DNA from 3 places in the Anaerobacillus sp. QJM3NY_32 genome. Region 1 is predicted to be linked to each of the others. Evidence: riboswitches for the same ligand, from Rfam matches in the RefSeq annotation. Region 1 holds a riboswitch; each other region holds the start of a gene.
What was found. Region 1 has a riboswitch for S-adenosylmethionine ahead of msrA (peptide-methionine (S)-S-oxide reductase MsrA). Riboswitches for the same ligand answer to the same signal wherever they lie in the genome.
Positions count from the first base shown of each region.

Region 2: another riboswitch for S-adenosylmethionine. It lies ahead of AC0VYH_RS13585 (sulfite oxidase-like oxidoreductase); the one in region 1 lies ahead of msrA (peptide-methionine (S)-S-oxide reductase MsrA).
Region 3: another riboswitch for S-adenosylmethionine. It lies ahead of AC0VYH_RS13745 (Na+/H+ antiporter NhaC family protein); the one in region 1 lies ahead of msrA (peptide-methionine (S)-S-oxide reductase MsrA).

Region 1 covers NZ_CM149684.1:2,077,541-2,085,134, reverse strand. The annotation lists gene AC0VYH_RS11160 (alpha/beta hydrolase family protein) at 1-1,832, shown strand, start outside; gene msrA (peptide-methionine (S)-S-oxide reductase MsrA) at 1,880-2,530, opposite strand; SAM riboswitch class I at 2,630-2,743, opposite strand; gene AC0VYH_RS11150 (Na+/H+ antiporter NhaC family protein) at 2,831-4,234, opposite strand; gene fni (type 2 isopentenyl-diphosphate Delta-isomerase) at 4,430-5,473, opposite strand; gene AC0VYH_RS11140 (glycosyl-4,4'-diaponeurosporenoate acyltransferase CrtO family protein) at 5,454-5,972, opposite strand; gene AC0VYH_RS11135 (phytoene desaturase family protein) at 6,152-7,594, shown strand, end outside.
Region 2 covers NZ_CM149684.1:2,580,315-2,587,908, forward strand. The annotation lists gene AC0VYH_RS13575 (ABC transporter substrate-binding protein) at 1-790, opposite strand, end outside; gene AC0VYH_RS13580 (copper amine oxidase) at 1,068-2,417, opposite strand; gene AC0VYH_RS13585 (sulfite oxidase-like oxidoreductase) at 2,714-3,376, opposite strand; SAM riboswitch class I at 3,462-3,560, opposite strand; gene AC0VYH_RS13590 (GNAT family N-acetyltransferase) at 3,621-4,085, opposite strand; gene AC0VYH_RS13595 (GNAT family N-acetyltransferase) at 4,282-4,713, opposite strand; gene AC0VYH_RS13600 (GNAT family N-acetyltransferase) at 4,811-5,374, opposite strand; gene AC0VYH_RS13605 (LysE family translocator) at 5,497-6,015, shown strand; gene AC0VYH_RS13610 (3-hydroxybutyrate dehydrogenase) at 6,075-6,851, opposite strand; gene AC0VYH_RS13615 (FUSC family protein) at 7,091-7,594, opposite strand, start outside.
Region 3 covers NZ_CM149684.1:2,614,159-2,621,752, forward strand. The annotation lists one part of gene AC0VYH_RS13740 (IS3 family transposase) at 1-181, opposite strand, end outside; one part of gene AC0VYH_RS13740 (IS3 family transposase) at 181-565, opposite strand; gene AC0VYH_RS13745 (Na+/H+ antiporter NhaC family protein) at 731-2,026, opposite strand; SAM riboswitch class I at 2,097-2,200, opposite strand; gene AC0VYH_RS13750 (alpha/beta fold hydrolase) at 2,394-3,233, opposite strand; gene AC0VYH_RS13755 (YolD-like family protein) at 3,395-3,724, opposite strand; gene AC0VYH_RS13760 (Y-family DNA polymerase) at 3,739-4,995, opposite strand; gene AC0VYH_RS13765 (M4 family metallopeptidase) at 5,518-7,173, shown strand; gene AC0VYH_RS13770 (SDR family NAD(P)-dependent oxidoreductase) at 7,290-7,594, shown strand, end outside.

The sequences.
Region 1 (7,594 bases):
GTATCATCCTTGGCGCTATGTTCGGATACCCTCTTTCTAAAGGCATCAAAAAGCCAATGTCTATGATCATGCTACTGTTTGGTGTTTTAGCAACGTCAGCTTTTTCATACTGGTTATTCACACCTGGTTTAATGAATGATCGTCTCTCTATTAATGTAGAGCCGCTCTCACCTGTTAGTGATAACCCTTCAGAATACGGCTCATTTGATGTAACTACTTATACATATGGAAGTGGAAAGGATAAGCAACGTCCTGAATTTGGGGAGCAAGTAGATATTCAAACGATGTCAGTTAACGCTTCAAGTATGGTTGGAGAATGGTCCAAAGAACGCGAGTGGTTCTGGGGCTTTAAAGACACCAATGTGCCACTTAATGGACGTGTATGGGTGCCTAAAGGAAATGGTTCTTTTCCTCTTGTCCTTATTGTCCATGGAAACCATAAGATGGAGGACTTCTCAGATGAAGGCTACAATTATTTAGGTGAGTTACTCGCTAGTCGTGGCTTTTTAACAGTATCAGTAGATGAGAACTTCTTCAATTCATCATGGTCTGGTGGCCTCGCAGGAGACATTAATGGACGCGCTTGGTTGCTGCTTAAACATATTGAAGAAATGGAGAAATTATCTTCTCAAAAAGATAATCCATTATTCAACAAAGTGAAGATGGATCAAATTGCTTTAATAGGTCATTCTCGCGGTGGTCAAGCTGCGATTTTAGCAGCAAAATTCAATGACCTTGATCGTTACCCAAATAACGGGAACATGACTTTTGATTTCCATTATAATATTGAATCTGTTATCGCACTTGCACCGACGGATTATCAAACACTTTCAGATCGAAAAATCGAAGTGGATGATGTCAATTATTTATTACTTCAAGGTTCTTATGATAGTGATTTATCGGAATTCGAAGGCGACCGACAGTATAATGGGATTGATTTAACTGGCAGTAAAGAAGCTATGAAAGCAGCCCTTTATATTGATCGCGCCAATCACGGACAATTTAACACAACGTGGGGAGAAAACGATACGTATTTCCCTTTCACGCTTTTATTAAATAAAGAGCCTCTTCTTAAAGGCACTGAACAACGACAAATAGCCCGCACATATGTCGCTGGCTTTCTTGAGGCGACGCTTCATCAAAATGAGTCCTATCAACCGATGTTTGAGGATTATCGCTATGCTCTCGAATGGCTACCTGATACAACATACATTAGTAAATATGAAGATCCTTCGTATCATATCTATAGCACCTTTGAAGAGGACGTTGATGTCACAACAGCGACATCTCCCTATATCACCATAGAGACTAATAGCTTGCTGCAATGGTATGAAGGAGAGCTTGAATTTCGACGCGATAAAGAAAGAGGTACTCATGGGGTCTTTTTGAAATGGGATCATTCCTATTCAAAGAACGGCACATACAAATTAAATTTCAAGAAAGCCCTTCAGGATCCATTTGCTTATACAATGAACAGTTCATTAACATTCACAGCAGCAAACCTTTCAGATCCATCTGACCAGCAACCTGTTGATTTCACAATCACGGCTAGTTCAGATAACGGAGCATCCGCTAGTGTTAAGCTGAGTGACGTCATGCAGTTGCAAGGTGTTCTTCCTATTCAACACACAAAAACAAAATACTTTGAAGAAGGACGTTATGGTGAACCTACTGAACCGGTTCTCCAAACCTTTAATATTCCGATGCAGCGATTCTTAGAAGCAAACAATGCCTTTAATCCGAAGAAGATGAATGCTCTTACATTCGAATTTAATGCATCAGAGAAAGGAAAAGTCTTTATTGATCAAATAGGTGTCAATCAAGGTGATTAACTAAAAAAGGCCTTCCCTCATGACAATGAGAGAAAGCCTTTTTTCTATTATGAAATTTTGCAAGAAGACTGTCCACGCTTAGCAAGATAGCTTTGATGATACTCATCTGCACGATAGAATGAAGTGATTGGTACAATTTGCGTCACAACTGGTTTTTTGAAGCGTCCAGATCGCTCGAGTTTTTCTTTTGCAATCAATGCTATTTCTGCCTGCTCATTTGAGTGGTAAAAGATCGCTGAGCGATAGCGTGTTCCGACATCTTCTCCCTGTTTGTTTAAGGAGGTTGGATTATGATTTTCAAAGAAAACTTCTACAAGTTCTTCATAAGAAATGAGAGAAGGATCATATTCAACTTGTACGGATTCGGCATGGCCTGTTAATTCAGAATAAACATCTTCATAAGTTGGATTAATCGTCTCTCCTCCTGTAAACCCTGCTGAAGTTGAAATAACACCGTTCAATTGTTGAAATAGCGCTTCTACTCCCCAAAAGCACCCTGCTGCAAATGTTGCTTGTTCCACTATGACCACTCCGTTTCCTTTTCTCTGTATGGTTTTATTTGATCGAGCATATATGTTTTCTAATTCATTTAGTGATAACATATAAAGTTGCTTTTCACCCTTCTTATATATCCCTTGTGAGAGAAGGGTCTTAATAAGCTGTTGTTTTCTTGCTTCGTTATCCATTAGTGTATGCAATATCAGTCTCTCCCTCTACTAAAACATATTTCCAAATGAGGGTGCATAAAAAAACCCTCATCTGCTCGAACAGAAGAGGGTTTGGATAGACCGAGCCTCTTCTCATTTTTCGACTTTCGTCGCAGGAATTAGCACGGTTCCAATTGAACATAAGTTCATAGGTCCGTTGCCGAGGTATCTAAGGGCCAGTCCCTCCACCTCTCTGAATAAGAAGATCCTTTAAACAAAGGATTATTAAGTTAGTCCCAATAATAAATGGTTTTAAAACGGATGTCAATACAAAAGTACTCATAAAAATAATTATATTACAAAAGAGATAACAAAGTAGCCAGCTGCTGCTAATCCCGCCGCTAATAAAGCTGGGCCAAGCTTAAATTTCGCATATGTCATAGGATTCAACTGCAAGATCCTCGCAACTGTATTCGTATTGTCACTTAGCGGAGAAGCAAAAGCACCAAATGTCCCACTCGCAAACACGGCTCCAATGACAACAGGTAGATCTGCTCCTGTAGAATACCCTAATGAAATACCCAGCGGCATTAAAATTCCCCATGTGCCCCATGATGAGCCAATAAAGTATGAAATAAACGCCCCAACGAGAAATAAGACTGGTGGTACAAATAAAGTAGGAATCCAATCAAGGTTTGAGGTAACAAAAGACGAGAAGCCAAGAGCTTCTGTTGAAGCTGCTAAGCCCCAAACGACAGTAAGCAAGACGATGACCGGCATCATCTCGTTACCACCTTCGATAAAATAAGTAACAAGGTCCTTTAAAGAAAAACGCTGAAATAAATAGAAAATGAACGTTAAAAGTACTGTAGTGAGAAGTGCAAAGACCATCGCGTCCAGGACATCTGCCTCAATAAACGCCTTGATTAAAGAAGTAAACCCCTTCTTATAACCACTCCAATATGTAAGAAGAAGTGTTAGGAGAATAACTCCTCCAAGAGGTATTAATAAATTCATCGGTTTCGTAGGAAGATCCTTCGCCACAGCTGGATGACAATCTTCCCATTGATCATCAAGCTTTTTTTCCACATTACCTGCGTCTGTAGCTGGCGTTTTTCGATGATGGAAAAAACTCAAATAAAAGCCAATCAATAAAATACTAATCGAAAAAAAGTTGTAAGGGATACTTTGAAGAAAGTAACGATAGCCATCTCCTTCAATGCCTTCTGCTTTTAGTGAAAGCTGCACAACAGATGACATATAGCCGACAAAAGCGGTAGCAATTGGCATTAAGACAATAACTGGAGTTGCTGTCGTTTCTATCACAAATCCAAGCTCCTGAGGAGTGATTTTCACTTTATTTAAAAGAGCTTTCATGATTGGGGCTACCGTTACAATGCGGAAACTAGGAGCACTAAATGTTCCTAGCGTTGACACCCACGTCAGAAATAACGCTCCTTTTTTTGAGTTGATTTTGGATGAGGCAACTTGAACAAATCCTTTTATCCCACCAGTATATTTCATCAATCCGATTAAGCCCGTAAACATATATAGAAAAAGGACGATTTTAACATTATTTTCATCTTTCAAACCAGTCATAATAAATTCATAGAACTGTTGTAAACCAATGATCAATCCAGGTTTGTATATAAATGATGCTGTTAGCAAACCCGCCGTTAATCCGGGGATCACTAGTTTTGTTTTCATCGCAATGATAATGACAACGATAAACGGAAAAATGGATAACCAGGCCATTAGCGTCGCCCTCCTTAAGCTCTAGTTTGCTCTCTAGAGAACGACCTATACTACGGGAACCGATAATGTTGATTCCTCATTCGTCTGAGCAAGTGGAGTTGCTCGAAGTCATTGGTGCCATATGGTTTAAATAAGACAAATTGAACATCGTTCCTTAACTTATTCATACAAAAAAGCCAGAGCTCAGTGCTCTGGCTATTTCTTTTTTAATGCGCTATTGTATTTTAATCTATTGATCGATGCAGCTCCAATTCCAAACATAGCTGTTCGTAATTCGAACTCAATTCGCTTTAATTGATCTGATAGCGCTTCTTCACTATCATCTACTGCATTTTCAAGTAATGCCCTACCAAATCCGGACACATCCGCCCCGAGAGCAATAGCTTTAGCTGCATCCACACCATTTTTTAGTCCGCCACTTGCAACCATCGGGACATCGGGATGCTGTTTCCTTACATCAATAATACAATCAGCTGTCGGGTTACCCCAATCTTGAAAAGCTTCGGCAGCTTGTTGTCTTAATGTTTGATGGGAACGAAAACTTTCAACTTGAATCCAGGATGTTCCACCCGCTCCAGCAACATCAATAAAACTGGCACCTGCACTTATAAGACGCTGAGCACTCTTCGCATCGATTCCCATGCCAACCTCTTTAATACCGAGTGGAACAGGGATCGCTTTTGCTACTTCTCGAATTTTATCGATTAAATCTTGGAAATTTGTATCACCCTCAGGTTGGAATACTTCTTGTAATGGATTTAAATGAAGCAGAAGCGCATCAGCTTGAATGAAGTCAATCGCTCTCTTACACTCTTCTACTGTAAAACCATAATTGAGTTGAACAGCTCCAATATTGGCTAGTATAGGAATGGTTGGTGCATGTTTTCTTACGTCAAATGAATAAGCGGATTTCGATTCTTGAATAGCGGCACGCATTGAGCCTACACCAAGCGCCCAACCATGTGCTTCAGCAGCTTTGGCAAGACGTTTATTAATCTCCCAAGATCGCTCTGTACCGCCGGTCATTGAGCTGATCAGAAATGGCGTCTTCAATTTCTTATTAAGAAATTGAGTGGAAATATCGACTTCATTATAATCAATTTCTGGTAGTGGATTATGCTTAAAACGATATTTTTCTAACCCCGTCGTAAGTCCCTGTCCTTCCACGTCTTCCGTTAGACAAATATCAATATGTTCGTTCTTTCTTTTTTCGGTTTGATCAAACCCCAAGTGTTCCAATGGAATTCCCCCTGCGCTGCTCTTTTTTCAACTGTCGATGTAATAATGGTTTTAACCTGAGTCGATTGTACCTTTGTATAAGAATAAATGGAAGATTAACTATTAAAGAATACCCAACCATTACTAAACCAATACTCAAAGGATTCCATAAGAAAAACAAGAATGAAGGTGGTATGAGAAGCCAATGGGTCACCTCTGCACGTCTTGTCTCTAAGATAAATTTCCTTATATAAGAAGAAGTGAGCGTTTTGAGTTCTTTCTTCCGAAATCCTCCTTTAAACACATCTCCCCCATCAGGTAGTATTGTTTTCCACTTCCTTATCTGGATACGATCATACACTTTCAGTTCCCATTTCTTATTTTGTAACATTGATTTTTTAGATTCATAAAAGGAATCTGGCAACCGAAGGCAAATATAAGAGATAGAAACATGAATGATCAGCCAGGCAAAAATATTCACTAAGATTAACCCTACGATCGATAAGTGGATGACCTGCATACACATTCCTCGTTTCAAAATTGTTTAACATATCCAAGATTAGGTAATTATTATGTCAGGAAAACCTATTATACACTGTAACAGCGTTATGATTCCTTTACAAAGGTTATACCCACACTATACAATTACAGTGTATAAATGTCGACGCTTGAAGTTAATTCGATGAAGGAGGAGATGGAATGAGCAAAAAAACAATCGTTATTGGTGCTGGACTAGGAGGTCTTTCGGCAGCTATTCGTCTGGCAGCCGATGGACATCAAGTTACCGTACTGGAAAAAAATGAGCGCGCTGGCGGCAAATTAAACAAACGTTCTGGCCAAGGGTTTAAATTCGATACGGGTCCTTCCATTCTAACAATGCCTTGGGTCCTTGAGAAACTATTCAAAAGCGCAAACCGAAATGTAAACGATTATATGACCATTAAACGTATTGAACCTCAATGGAGAACTTTCTTCGAAGATGGCGCCCAGATTGATGTAACAAGTGATATTGCTGTTATGTTATCTGAAGTACATAAGCGCTCAGAGAAAGATTATTCCAACTTCCTCTCCTATTTAGATTATTGCAAAACGATGTTCGATTTAAGCTTAAAAAGCTTTTACAAAAAAAGCTTGTCAGGCATTCAAGATTTGCAAAAACTGCATTCATTTAAAGATCTTCTCACAATGAACCCTATGAAATCAATGAATCAGGCAACGGAAAAATATCTGGATGATAAACATCTTCAGCAGCTCTTTAACTTCTTTATTATGTATATTGGCTCATCACCTTATCATTCCCCTGCCATTCTTTCACAACTTGTTTATGTGCAGCTTGGCCTTGGTATTTATTATGTTGAAGGCGGTATGTATAACATAGCAGAAGGAATGCTTAAGCTACTTGATGAGCTAGGTGTGGACGTACAAGTCAATACAGAGGTCGCTGAGATTCTCACCGTAAACAAAAAAGCAGCTGGTGTAAAACTTGCGAATGGGACGATGATGGAGGCAGACTTAATCGTTAGTAATCTTGAAGGCATCCCTGCCCACGAGACGCTTCTTAAAGGAGAGCCTGGTGCTGAAAAAGTGAAAGATGAATTGAAAAAATATACTCCTACCGTTTCAGGCCTTGTGTTGTTACTTGGTGTAAATAAGACGTTTGATCACCTTCAACACCACAACTTTTTCTTCTCGAAAGATCCCGAGTTAGAATTCAAACAAATATTTGATGAAGGGGTCCCTGCTGACGATCCAACGGTCTATATTGGTGTCTCATCAAAATCTGACCCTACTCAGGCACCGGCAGGAAAAGAAAATCTCTTTGTCTTAACACATGTTCCACCATTAGAGCCTGGTGAGAGCTTTGAGAAACATCGCGGTAGATACCGTGAAATCGTCCTAGATAAATTAGAACGAATGGGTATGACAGGTCTTCGCGAATCAATTGAATTCGAATATCAGTTCATTCCAGATGATATTAAGAATTTATATGGTTCTAACGGCGGCTCTATCTATGGTGTAGCAACGGATCGTAAAGTAAACGGTGGTTTTAAAATACCATCTAGAAGTTCACTAATTGATAATCTGTACTTTGTAGGCGGTTCAACACATCCAGGTGGTGGTGTACCAATGGTTACACTTTCA
Region 2 (7,594 bases), 500 kb from region 1:
ATGATTCAGGATAAGTTTCACCATTACGCCAAAGATCAGACTTTATATCATCAAGATAGTTCCACACGTATTCTTCGGAATCTTTAATAATTTCTTTGTTAAATTCCTTTGCCAGAAGACCCGACTCTTCGCCTGAACCTTTTATGAGTAGGTGCTTCACGAACGTATTACCAGTAAAATCCGAAACGTTAGGATACGTAAACTTCCCAGGATTATCGTGAATCCACTGCTTTAACTCCTCAAGTGTACTTGGAGGTGTATCGATCTTGCTCGAATCGTAATGAAAAACATATTGAACATTTCCCCACGGAGCTTCTAATCCATCAATTTCCGTCCCTTGATCATATTCAGCATTCTGATCCTTTGATCCAATGTATTCTTGAAAATGAGGCAGCTTCTTTGAGAAAGAACCTAGTAATAAATCAGCATTCTTAGCATTTTTGAAGTTTGCGCCATTGATCCATATGACATCAATTGTACCTTTGTTTTTATTTGCTTTTTTCTCTGTTAAAAGTTTTTGCATAAATTCTTCGGTATTCATCGGCTGACGATTAAGCGTAATATCATACTCCTCTTTTAATCTTGGTGCTGCCCATTCATCAATGTACTGATTAATGCCTTCATCTCCTCCCCACATAAAGAGATTTACCTCTGTTCCATTAGAAGAGGATACGATTTCATCCCACTCCTTTGATAACACCTCTGTTTTACCAGTTTCATTGGTTTCACTATTCCCACATGCAACAATAAAAAGTAGCGTTGCGAAAATAAATGTAAACTTTCGCTTCATCTAATTTCCCCCTCATATAAACTATCCTAGCAACTGAAAGACATATTTGACGAACTTGATTGTGTTTCATAGTCAGGCATCATCTATTTTCCCATTATCAGTATACCTTTTTTATAAACATGATGCTGTAACGCTCCTTACATCTCAAACTTTATTAAAACCATTTCCTATAGCGTAAGTACGACAAGTTCATTGTCCTTTTCACGAAGAAAAGCAATAGCCACTTTGGCTATTGCTTTTCTAGCGGGTATGTTAGGCTACCCTATCATCTATTCCCTTAGCTTTTCTGCATTTTTCTACGAACAATTACGCCACTTGCAGCCATAGTTGCAAGAATGGCTGCAACAATCCATTCGATTGGCATTTGCTGTTCAGCTGTACCACCCATACCTGTTTTAGGCATACCAGTTGGCATAGCTTCCATAGCGAATTTGTCCGGGAATTGGTTTACGAAAGCACCAGAAAGTCCCTTTGCCGGCTTATACATATGAGCATAAGCTTCACGAACCGAATCATAAGCTGCATCGTAGTCTTCCGTAGTGTAGCTATCAAACGCAGATATTAATTGATTCACATGCATTTGTAAACCTTCAGATAATGGTCCCGCTTCTAATCTACCTTCAGTTGCTGTTTCAAGAAAACTTGAGAAGTCTGCACGATAGTCTTCCAGCGCTTTTAGTGCTTTTTCTTGAGCAGCTTCATCTTCAGCTCCTGTCGCTTGAACATATTCTACAAAGTTACCGATATGTCCAGACCACATTTCTTTAAATTGATTTCCTGCTTCTTCACCATATACAGAAGTTATCGCAGCAGCTAGATCATCCGTATTCTCGCTTAGTGCAGCTGCAGATGCATCAAAGTCTTCTGATCCGTCGATTCCGTTCTGCATTGTCATCATTGCAAGACCAGCATGTTCAGATAATAAATGACCTAATGTTGCACGAAGATCAGATGCTGGTGTTACGGCTTTTGTGTTCTCGAACTTGTCTGGGAACTGATCAGTAATGGCACCAGAGAATCCTTTAGCCACCATTTGCATGTGAGCAATCGCTTCACGTTCTTTCTCGTAAGCCATCTCATAATCACCTGCTACATAGCTATCAAATGAACCAATCAACTGATTAATGTGAGCTTGAAGTCCTTCAGACAATGTTTCAGCTTGAAGTCGTTCTCCTGTTGCATTTTCCAAGAAATTAGAGAAATCTTCTTTATAACCATCTAAGCTATCTAAAGCTTTTTGTTTTGCATCTTCATCTTCATTACCTGTTGCTTTCACATAGTCAACGAAGAAACCGATATGATTGCTCCAAATTTCATTAAATTCAGCTCCTGCTTCTTCACCATAAACGGATGTAATCGCAGCTGTAAGGTCTTCCGTGTTTTCACTTAAGGCACCAGCAGAAGCTTCAAAATCTGCAGAACCTTCAGCTCCTTTTCTCATTGTTTCTACTGCAAGATAAGCATGCTCACTTAGTAAATGGCCAAGATCAGCACGAAGATCAGCACCTGGTGTTTCTACTGTAGGCTTGTCCATTTGCTGGTCGTGGTCAGAGGCAAATGCTCCAGCAGTTGGTATTAAAAGTGAAAAGCTAAGCGGAACAATTAATAGTCCCTTTTTCCAATCGATCACTTTCTTTTTCATATTCTTGTTCGTATTCATTTTCAAATCCACTCCCCTTAATTTTGATTTACACTTAGCTAACGGAGGGAAGATCCATTTAGATCATTCTTTTTTAAAATTCTTCTCTTTTTTAATTACCAGAGAATAAAAAGTCAGCAAAACCCACACATACTAAGGTTCTGCTGACTTTCAAGTTTAAACTATTTTTTTATAGATATGATGATATTTAGAATGTGATAATAAACTACCTTTTCCTCAATCAATTCTATATGTGTTAATCACGCCCGCTTTTTTAAGAAAAATTAATCAAACTCTTTTTTCTCCCATTCATCTTCCGGTAGTCCCAAATCCTCTCCAGAAAACCTTTCTTCTTTAAATGGATCGGCATGGTTATGAAATCCGTTTTGTTCCCAAAAACCAGGTTTGTCTTCATTGATAAATTCTATACCTCTGATCCATTTAATACTTTTCCAGAAGTAAAGATGCGGTACAACTAACCTGAGAGGCCATCCGTGTTTTGCCGTTAATTTCTCTCCATCGACTGAGTGGGCAAGAATAACATTATCTCTCATTAAGTCAGTGAGGTGAATATTCGTTGTATAGTTATAGTCACCATGTAGCATAACATGGTTCGTTTTCGGTACTATCCCATATGCGTTCATAAAATCCTTAATCAAAACCCCTTCAAAAGTATTATCAAACCTAGACCACCTTGTGACACAGTGAATATCACACTTTACTTTCTTCTGTGGTAAGGCAAGTATGTCGCTATAGGAAATGATCACTTCCTTATCAATTTCTCCAAATACACTTAGGTTCCATGTCGACATCTCATACACAGGTACATCACCTTCATGTAGAATAGGGAACCTTTCTGTAAGTACTTGCCCCGGTGGCAGACGATCACCATACTTTTCACTTGCATCTGGAACTTTCATTTTGCGAATACGGTCAGCTTTTTTCAAATTCTTCACAACCCGTCTCTCATTTATTGAATCGTCTAAAAAAAACTCTTCCTAACTAATAAGGAAGAGTTCGCTTCAGAGCTCTTCCTTATCTCTCAGAGCATAGACTCTGCTGGATTTGGCACCTTGTCTATCAGGTTGCCGGGCATCAAAGGGCCAGTCCCTCCGCCTCTCTCAATAAGGAAATTAAAAATCTAATTTTGATTCATTCTATCGGTCTATTTAGTATTTTGCAATTATTGTTTTAAACGAGGTTTTTCTTCATTTCAACAAATTGAAATGCTCCCCCATTGGTTTGTTGCATAAACAGATGAGTGATTTGAAATCCAGCCCTTTGATACACTTTTATGGCTCGTTTATTAAATTCAGCTACTGCCATTCCAAAGGAAGTTGGACGATACAATTCAACTGCTTTTTGAAGGCCAGCCTCTAAAAAAGAAAAGCCTTCTCCTTTTCCAACATTATCGGGACACATTCCTAGGCCAATTTCTATATGGTTGTCTTCATGCACATGAAAACTAAAAAAACCAATAAGATGATCCCTATGGTAGACGCTCCAATAATTTTCATTGCTGGCTGCATCTTCCCGGAACTCTTTTAGATCTTCAAGATCCTCGTCCATATTATAAAATGAGTATAGCCCATCATAGTTCCACGAGATAATTCGCTCGACTTCTTCTTGACTTATTAACTTAAATTGATATACCAATACTCTCCCTCATTTCTGTGTGATTGAAAAGGAAAAGCCCCATGCTGGGAAATGCATGGGGCTCACACTTTATATTTTAAGGGGGGCAGGAACCGGGGAAGTCCCTGCAAAAATAGTGTAGCAAGTTCCAAGGGCATGATGATTGATTATGAGTTGTTTTTCACATTCTTTTAATAAATGAAAAGAAGCTGGACAACTATTTATAAACCATGATCGTTTGAAGTTCTCGAAATCCAATGTCTTTATAAATGTATTTCGCGAAGTTAGAGGAATACACATTCAAACGAATTTCCTCATATCCCTGTTCTTTGAAGTTTTCAATACTCGCTTGAACGAGCTGCTTAGAATACCCTTTCCCACGAAACTTTGGAAAAACAAATACATCATAAATGAACCCATGCTTGCTTTCTGTAAAATAATCCGTGTTTTCTCCAAGTAATACCCAGCCAGCAATTTCCCCTTCGTCGCGATAAATGAGGTGGTAACCACCTCGATCAAGAATGGATGATACAATTTCAAGTGCTTTCTCTTCTTTTACGATACCGGGATTTGTCGTTCCTTCATTAACAGATTGAATGGAATTCGACAAAATAAAATCTCTTTCTTCTATCGTCGCTCGTTCGATCACATAGTTTCCCTCCATCATCAAAATCATTCATTACTCGTTTATTCTTGATGCAAGAACCTTATTCCTCCCATAAGTAAGATGCATATTCTTACCAAATTTATTTTTTTGTTAAAGCATAGACGCATGTATCAGTTAGTTTACTGCCATCAATTGAGACATGGTCGTTTCGTAAAATAGCCTCAAGTTGAAACGATTGTTTCTCGGCAATTCGCCGACTTCGCCAATTTGTCGCATTACAACGAATTTCTAGCCTTCTAGCGTTTAGCTCTGAAAAGGCGTAATCTACAATGCCTTGGACCGCTTCAGACATATAGCCTTGACCAGCGTATCTAGAATCAATCCAATAACCGATTTCAAATTTACGAACGTTCCAATCTATTCGATGTAACCCTGAGGAACCGATAAAATCACCCGTCTGTTTATGGAAGAGTAATAGTCGAAGATCCTCCCGCTTTAAAAACGCTACGTGAGATTCGCGGATATTCGCTTCAACATCTTCTTCCGTTTGATCTATATGTGCGAAAGGCATCCAGGATTTAAGCTCTTCTAACGAGGCATCAATTGATTGATGAACCGAAGCACCATCCCCAGGTAGTGGAGAACGTATATGTAAACGGTCAGTGCTAAATTTATTTGGTATATCAAGTAAAATGGGTTCCATGGAACTATTCCTCCAACAACACTAAAAGATGTCAGAATTATATCATTAATGAGAAACCTGTCAAGTTATTGGTCTTTTCCGGCCAATGTCCCGCTACCATCTAATTGAAATCGAGAGACGAATTGACGGATCACTTCACGAGGATATGGTTTTCTTGCCCTCTCTTCAGGACTACTTGTACATATTGCTGCTACCTTAGGAATTTCTGCCGTCCTTTATCAATCCTCTCTCGCCTTTTCGATTGTTACCGCGGGGCAGCTTACTTACTTTTCATGGCATATGAAGCTTTTAAAGATAGCGGATCCGCAGCTAAACCCCTAAGTCAACCTAGCAGACCTTATTTTTCTTTATATCGAAAAGGGATTGTTATGAATATTTTAAATCCAAAAGTCTCTTTATTCTTTCTCGCCCTTCTTCCACAGTTTGTAAACCAGCAGGCGAATTCATCCGCTCTTCAAATGTTAATTTTAGAAGGGGTTTTCATTCTACAAGCCTTTCTTATCTTTAGTGCAATAAGCTTTTTTGCAGGAAAAATCGCATTCTATGTCGTAGAAAATCATGCCCTAGCTAGAAAATTCAATCTTGCAAAAGCTTTATTGCTTGCTTTAATTGGTCTTCAAATAGCCTTTAGCGATCAATAAAAAAGCAGCGCTTCTCATTAGAAAGCGCTGCTTTAATATTTTTTTAGTAAAATCTAAATTTACTGAGCTGTATAGCCACCATCAATTAGTAGGGCTTGACCTGTAATGCTCTTCGCTGCATCACTTGCGATAAACATTGAGTAATCAGCTATCTCTTTCACTTCAAGAAGTCTTCTTTGTGGTACAAGTGGATAGATTACTTCTTCTAGTACCTTTTCTAGCTCTACTCCGCGTTCTTTCGCTAGATCTTCCATCTGTCCTCTTACGAGTGGTGTATCAACATATCCTGGTGCCATGGCATTTACTGTAATACCGTGTTCCGCACCTTCAAGTGCAGAAACTTTTGTAAGGCCGATGACCCCATGCTTGGCACTATTGTAAGCCGCTTTCCCTGCGAAACCGATGACACCATTGATAGATGCCATGTTAATAATTCGCCCAAATCCTTGTTTCTTCATGATTGGAAATACATGCTTTGTTGCTATGAAAGGAGCTGTAAGCATAATATCCTGCATCATACGAAACTTCTCAGTTGGGAAGTTTTCTAATGCAGATACGTGCTGAAGTCCCGCATTATTTATTAACACGTCTAAGCGACCGTATTCTTCTACAGTACGGTCAATTGCTTGTTTAATTTCATCTTCATTAGTCACGTCTGCTTTAATACCAATAGCGTTATAACCTTTATCTCTTAGTTTCTGAGCAGCTTCTTCTGTTCCTTCTTCATTTATGTCAGATAGAACAACTTTTGCTCCATTCTCTGCGAACGTTTCACCAATTTCAAAACCAATACCTCTAGCTGCGCCTGTAATAAATACAGTCTTGTTGTTAACCATGAATATTTCCTCCTATTGTCAATCCTAAATTAAAATTATACTGTCACACCTCTCTATTCCCGCTCTACCTTTTAATAAACTAATCATTTTTGATTTATTTTCATAGCTCCCACTTCAAGTCACTTCATTAAGGATTAGTTAGCCTATATTTAGATGTATTGATTTCTGGTTTATTCGAATGAAAGCTTAGTTTCAATCGCCCCATCAACATTTTGCTCAACAAAAAATAACCCGGTGCGTTACTGCTCCAGGTTACGATTTGTATTAAAATGATCAGATGCTTCTTTATTCTTTATTGAGCCAAGTTCCTTCCCTAATATCAATAGTGACTGGTTAATTCTCCATATATAATAGAGGTCATTTACAAACTTTTTCAAATTTACATCTGCATATTCAACTTTTTCTGAAAGACCTTCAATATGCTCTCTTTCTTTATTTAAACTATACATCGTTAACCCTGTTTCACCTTTTAATAGTTTAAGTAATGTATGGACATTATGTTTAATCACTTCATTAACCTCGAAAAGTGTGTTCTCTGATCCTTCTATGATAGTTGAACGGTTATTTCGATTTGTCGAAGCCAATAGATGTTTAGCAAAATAATTAATCGCTGTTAGTACAGTTAACCAGCGTTCAATCCCTGATCGGGCAAGAATAGCAGGTCGATTACGAAGCGGCCTCGCATCTTCAACGATTTTTCGCATTTGTTCATCAATACCAAACGCCTGATTTGTAAAATTAAA
Region 3 (7,594 bases), 540 kb from region 1:
CGCTTTCGAGCACCTTCAGTGAAATAACGATAATAACCAGATCGTGAGACACCCACTACGGAACATAAGTATCGGACCATATTTTTAAGTTGATACTCATGGATGATATGGCGGATTAATTCAAACTTGAGAGAAGCAGCTAATTTTATCTCTTTTTTCCCATCCCCTTTTCCATCATTTCGAGCTTTTTTAGGAGATCATTCTCTGCTTTTAATAGGTTATTTTGAGCTTCTAAACGTTTGTATTTTTCCTCTAAAGACAGTTCCTTATCTTTGGATCTTCCGGAGCTTTCTTTACGAGTGTCAGTAAGTCCATTAATCCCTTTGTTTTTATAACCCTGTCTCCACCTTCTCGCGGCAGAATGTACTCTTTCGTGTCCGAGAGTATCGACATCAAATCCATTTTCTTTAAAAATCTGACTCGGTAGTTTTCCTTTTTCATACTCCGTAATGAATATTCGCTTAAATTCATCACTGTATGTGATTCCTTTTTCACTAACTGATTTCACAAATTTATTAGAGGCAAGTGTTTTGACATCTTCCTCTGAGAATACTTTCTTACTCATTAATAATCATTTCCCATCGTAGAATTTGTCCTCATTATACATAAAAGTACCCTATAGGGCAGACTTTTTTTAAGTGTCTACTCTATAGGGTACATATTAAATTGAGCTACCTGTTTTTTAAATGCTCATATCAAATTTTAATTCAAGATTCTGTTTACTATCACTTTAGCCCTTTTTCGAAATAGAAGGATAGTTGATGAAAATCGCAATAATTCCTGCAATAGCAATGAGGATTGGATAAATTGAATACGGTAGTAGAGCGAGTGGCGAAATCGACGCAAGACCTGCTACTGCAAGCACCTGTGCCCCATATGGGAGCATGCCCTGTATACTACCTGAGAAAATATCAAGAATACTAGCAGACTTTCGTGGGTCTACCCCATATTCTTCGGAAATGTTTTTCGCAAGTGGCCCCCCCATTATGATCGAAATGGTGTTGTTAGCTGTTGATAAATCAAGCACGCTTGCGAGACCGGCGATACCAAACTCTGCTCCTCTACGAGAAGTTACTTTGCTCAGGATTTTGTCCAATACGTATTGTATTCCTCCGTTATGCTTAATGACTTCAATCATCCCTCCGATGACGAGAGCAATCATGGCAAGGTCTTCCATCCCTTTTATGCCCTCTGTAACCGTGGAGATCAGTTCACTCATTCCAAATGTTCCGTTATATAAACCTACAATCCCAGCAAATAAGGTACCACTTACAAGTACAATAAGAACATTAACACCAGCGATCGCTGCGATCAGTACACCTAAATAAGGGATAATTGTAACGAAATCAAATGCGTGTTCTCCTCCAACCGTTGCTTGCTCTCCCATCGTTAAAGCACCATAAATAATGGCTGTTACAATAGCAGCTGGCAAGACTATAAAAAAGTTTACTTTGAATTTATCTTTCATTTGCGTATTTTGTGTGCGTACTGCCGCAATCGTAGTATCTGAAATCATAGAAAGATTGTCACCAAACATTGCCCCACCTATGACCGCTGATAAAGCCAGTGCCGGGGCAACTCCGGTTTGCTCTGCAATTCCAATTCCAATGGGAGCAAGTGCTACAATCGTTCCCATCGATGTACCCATCGAAATAGAAATAAAACAGCCAATGACAAACAAACCTACGATTAAAAGATTAGCCGGTAGAATTGATATACCTAAATTAACAATCGAATCTACTGCTCCAATTTTTTCAGCTGTTCCGGCAAACGCCCCAGCCAGTAAAAAGACCAAAATCATTAATATGATATTCGTATTACCTGCTCCACGACAAAACACTTCCACTTTTTTCATAAAGCTTTCTTTTCGATTCATCGAAAGAGCTACGCCCGCCGCAATTAGAGAAGCGAGAATAACAGGCATACTATAAAAGTCCTTTGTTATGATAGCTGTACCAATAAAAAGCACAATAAATATTCCAAGGGGAAGTAAAGCCAGGCCGTTCCCCTTTATTTCTTTCTCCATTATTCATGTCTCCTTCATCTTTTATTCTGTCTCAATAAAAAAAGCCCACTTCAAGAGAAGAAGGCTTTTGCACTTATCTCTCAAGATTTCTCTTGCTGGAAGCAGCACCTTTCTGATGATCAGAGGTTGCTGAAGCTTCTTTGGGCCAGGTCCCTCCACTTCTCTTAATAAGAAATATACAATTATTAATGAGCGCATGCTTCATTTTACTTTTTCATAACGAGCTTTACTTTATCACGCATTATTCTGATGAGTCAACTTTGATTAACTGCATCAAAATAAACTCCTCATCCTTTAAGGAGTTTACCTGATTAACTAGTCTGGTTCAAGCTTTGTATGACTACCAATTTTTGCAATAGATCAATCTTTATTTTCCTAAAAACCACTCAATATCCTTCATAATCGATTCCGGTTTTTCTTCTGGTAGAAGGTGACCGGTTTTTTCATAGATGATCAGTTTAGCATTTGGGAGATCCTTACTGAGACGCTTCCCAATTTTCAACGGCACAACTCTGTCATTTTCTCCCCATATTAGTAGGCTAGGTGTATGAATTTGATTTAGTTCAACTTCTGACAAATCTCCTTCGCGATCTCGAATCATCCTAACTAATGACCGAAAGATACCCTCATTGAAGAAAGGTTGGATATATCCATCCATCATTTCTTCATCGATAAGGGAAGGATCATAAACACAATTAAGCAAATTTCCTCTAACACCTTTTCGATAAAGCCACCTTTTCAAGTATACCGAGAAAAAAGGTAAGTACGATGTATACACTAGACTCTGTTTAGCCTTTTCAAGATATCCTGAACTGCACAGTAAAATATTCTTACTAACGAGATCATCTTTCATAGCCGAGGCTCTCATTGCTACTTGCCCACCCATAGAATGGCCGATCATAACAGTATGATCAATTGAAAGCCTTTCTAAAAGTTCAACCACCACTTCCGCATAATTATGATAAGAGTGGACAAAACGATTAGACTTTTCACTTTTTCCGAACGGAGGAAGATCAATGGCAACAACAGTATATGCCTTTGTTAATAATGGTATCAATCTTCTGAAGCTGAAGCTCGACGATAGAAAACCGTGAAGAAGCGTTAATACTGGCCGATCGACGGCTGTGTCATTTCTATAGTATTCATAGTGAATATCAATTCCTTTGATCTTTTCCGTATTTTGTTTAAGATTTTGAGCTAATAGCATCTTTCATCTCACTCCGGATTTTGAATTCATCTGATCTGATTCACCCTTCGTTTCTAACCAGACAGGATGGTCTCACTTATTCAGGTTTGACTTTATAATTATTTTACCCCAATCCTGAAATGAAAAACTTTTTTTACATCCGAGAGGATACTCCATTTTTTTCATTCTAACTCTACGTGCACAAGGTCCAGCAGCTTTATCGTTGTCCTTTTTTCATTATGGTCAATAATACGCAGTTCTTTCGTAAGTGGATCTACATAGTCCACATATCCAAAGAGAGTTTTCGTTTCTCCCCCACTAAAGTGTTGAAAACAAAGCGAGTTGTGATTGGCCATTGCTTCACATATTGTTTCATTCATTTCCGCCATTCTTTGTTCATCAAGTACCGGCTTTTCACTTTTTTTCTCTTCGGTTTTCCAATCTCTTAGCTCTTTCACATGCTCAGGTAACATCATTGACGTCCATTTTATATTTCCGCGATCACGAATCACGCTTCTTCCCCCTTCTATGCTTTATGACCACCCACAAGTTTACTTCTATGCAGTGCCGTACCGGCCTTTGTGTATGAAACGGCACGAAGCAGCGCATCTGAGCCATATTTCTCACGGATCGAATCCATCACATATCCGAGATCCCGCTGCTTTGGGCGTGACGCGTTAAATAAGTCCAACTGCACTTCTTCATCATTGCAAATATTTGAAAGGGTAATGGAAATCTTACGAACCGTTTTTCTTCCAAAGAACTCCTCAAATAACTGAAGACATACATTGTATATTTCGAGCGTAATAGCAGTCGGGCTGTGGATACTCCTTGAACGGTGAAAGCCACCCCCGCCTTCTTCTTTACTATAACCAATCCCAAGGCTAATCGTACGCCCTGCCTTCCGGGCTTTTCTCGCACGTCTTGCAACTTCTTCACTCATCTCAAGAATGACGTGTTGAATGTCTTTTTCGTCATGGTAATCTCGCAACAAAATTTGGCTTTTCCCATAGCTAATCTGTCCCTGCATAATCGGCGCACCCATTTCAGAAAGATCGATGCCCCACGCATGATGATAGAGCTGATTTCCCATAATACCGAATTTTTCTTCTAGTAGATGTAGCGGGTAATGCGCAAGCTGCTTTACATTCATAATCCCCATTCGATTTAACGTTCGCTCGACACGCGATCCGATACCCCACATTTGACTTAGCGGGGAAAGCGGCCAGAGTTTTTTAGGAATATCTTCATAAGTCCATTCTGCAATCCCTTTTTCTTTCGCTTCCAGATCGAGACAAAGCTTTGCCATTAAAAGATTTGGGCCAATCCCTATGGCACATGGTAATCCGAATGTCTCTCTTATTTCATTTCTGATCTTGTGAGCTACTTCAAATTTGTTCCCCCAAAGTCGTTCTGTCCCATCAACCTGCAAAAACGATTCATCAACGCTATACGTATGGATACATTCTGATGGTACATAACGATGAAAAAGCCTCGTTATTTCCATTGATTGTTTTAAATATGAAGACATTCTCGCATTAACGATATGAATGTTTTTATTATTTGGAATTTCAAATAGTCTGCTCCCTGTTCGTATTCCAAATTCCTTCTTTAGTGCCGGAGACGCTGCTAGCACAACACTTCCCTGTCGCTCGGTATCACCAACAACCGCGAGATAGCATGTAAGTGGATCAAGCCCCATCTCTACTGCTGAACAACTTGCATAAAAACTTTTCATATCAATACATAGGATTGTTTTCTTTGGAAATTTAGAATAATCCATTTGTATCCCCCCTTCTCCTAATCAAAAGAACGTTTGTTCCCTTTATATATACCCGTATTTTAACCGAATATACGTTCTCTTTACAATAAGTACTTTCTTCCAATCATAAAACGATTCACTTAGCATCACCCTTTTTTCTAAAGTAACGAAAAGTACCGGAAGAAGAGTAACAATGAACTTAACGATATTCACTCCAAAGTTAGTCATCAGAGCACATACGTATTGGAGATCCTACACTTGTTCCATTAACAGATAGGGAAGTAGAAATACTCGCGCATCAATCTCTAAACGCACAGAAAAAGAACCAGGATATGCCGTTTCATATGGTCATTAACGCCATTATTTATTAGCACACCACCTCCTGAGTCTAAAGAACCAATACCTTTTTTTAAAATAACAGGTATATCTCCCTATAACTCTATCCAAAAGGATAGGTCTTAACTATCAAAATAGTTTAAATAGTTTGAATACTAAATCTTTTATGGTAATGTTAGCTCATCTTAATCACGAGGGGGATATAGAATGGGAAAGAAAAAAAATTTACTTTCAATCGGTTTATCAGTGGGGCTCGTTAGTACCATGCTCGCACCATCCTCAACATTTGCAGCAGCAGATACGAATATGAATAAAGAAACAGGAACACCTACTTTTGTTTCAGGAAAACTAACAAAAGCAAGCTCTCAAAATGCCAATCAAGTACTATTTGATTACTTGAACGAACAGAAAAACCTGTACAAGTTTAGTGGATCTTCCGCTAAGGATTCCTTTAAAATCCTATCAAAAGAAAAGGACGATCTTGGTTTTACGGTTTTTCGATTACAACAACTTCATGAAGGAACACCTGTTTATGGTTCAACTCAAACGGCTCATGTTGATGAAAGTGGTATTTTAACAGCCGTATCAGGTACAGTTATTCCAGACCTTGGGTCGAAGAAAGAGCTTAAAAAAGCAACAAAATTCAAGAAACAGGACGCCGTTAAAAAAGCAGAAGAAGATCTCGGTTTTTCACCAGCCTATGAACAAAAACCCGAATCCAACCTTGTCGTCTATACTGAAGGAGAGTCTGCAACGTATGCTTACCATGTGACCTTGAACTTCCTCTCGCCTGAACCGGGTAACTGGCAATACATAATTGATGCAACAAGTGGTGAAGTTCTAACAAGCTTCAATGCTCTACACGAAGCAAAAAAAGAAGGAGTCGGCAAGCCAGGTGGTGGTGATAATGTTACCGGAACAATTAAGACGGCAAGTGGAACTGGTGTACTTGGTGATCAAAAAACGTTCAATACGCTACTTTCCTCTTCAACTTATTACTTGAAAGACACTACGCGAGGTGGCGGAATCTTAACATATGATGCGGCAAATCGCACAAAACTGCCAGGCTCTTTATGGGCAGATTCGGATAACTCCTTTAACGCAAGCTATGACGCGGCTGCAGTCGACGCTCACTACTATGCAGGAGCGACGTATGATTATTATAAAGATGTCTTCAACCGAGATAGTTATGACGGAAACGGTTCACCACTAAAGTCCACCGTACATTACGGACGCAACTACAATAATGCGTTCTGGAACGGAAGCCAAATGGTCTATGGTGATGGAGATGGCTCAACTTTTGTATCCCTTTCAGGTGGTGAAGATGTTGTTGCTCATGAATTGACACACGCTGTCACTGATACAACAGCTGACTTAATTTATCAAAATGAATCAGGAGCACTGAATGAATCCATGTCTGATGTATTCGGAACGCTTGTAGAATACTACGACAGCAATAACCCTGACTGGTTAATCGGAGAAGATATTTATACACCAGGTACATCCGGGGATGCTCTTCGTTCAATGTCAGACCCATCCCAATTCGGAGACCCTGATCATTACTCTGTCCGCTATACTGGTTCTCAAGATAATGGCGGCGTTCATATCAACAGCGGCATCATGAACAAAGCAGCTTATCTGCTGAGTGAAGGCGGTACATTCTATGGGGTAACCGTATCAGGAATTGGAAAAGACAAACTCGGCGCTATTTACTACCGCACCCTTACGCAATACTTAACCGCTTCTTCAAACTTTAGTCAGATGAGATCAGCAGCAGTACAAGCTGCCACTGATCTTTATGGAAGCGGAAGCTCAGAAGTTCAATCTGTAAAACAGGCTTTTAATGCAGTTGGAGTTCAATAGAAAGAAGTTAGGCAGGCAGCCAATGGCTACCTGTCTTTTCGTTATGTCAGGGTTTTATAAGTATTCAAACGGGTAAAAGGGTGCTAGACCTTAAAAGGAGGAAGGAGGAAGGACAAATGGGAATTTTCAAAGAGGATACGCTTAAGCATGAACATGTTCTCATTACCGGAGCCACGGGTGGTATTGGATATGAAACCGCAAAGGCCGCCGTAAAAGCCGGTGCTACGATTACGATAACCGGAAGAAATAAAGATAAATTAACTCAGCTGAAGCAGGAGTGCGAAGAGTTAGTAACGGAAGCAACGGTTGCTGTTCTTCCTGCTGATTTAAACAATGAGAAAGATCGTTCTACTCTTATCGAAAGTGCTATTAAATATAACGGAAGCATCACAGGGTTAGTTAACTCAGCAGGAATTGGCGG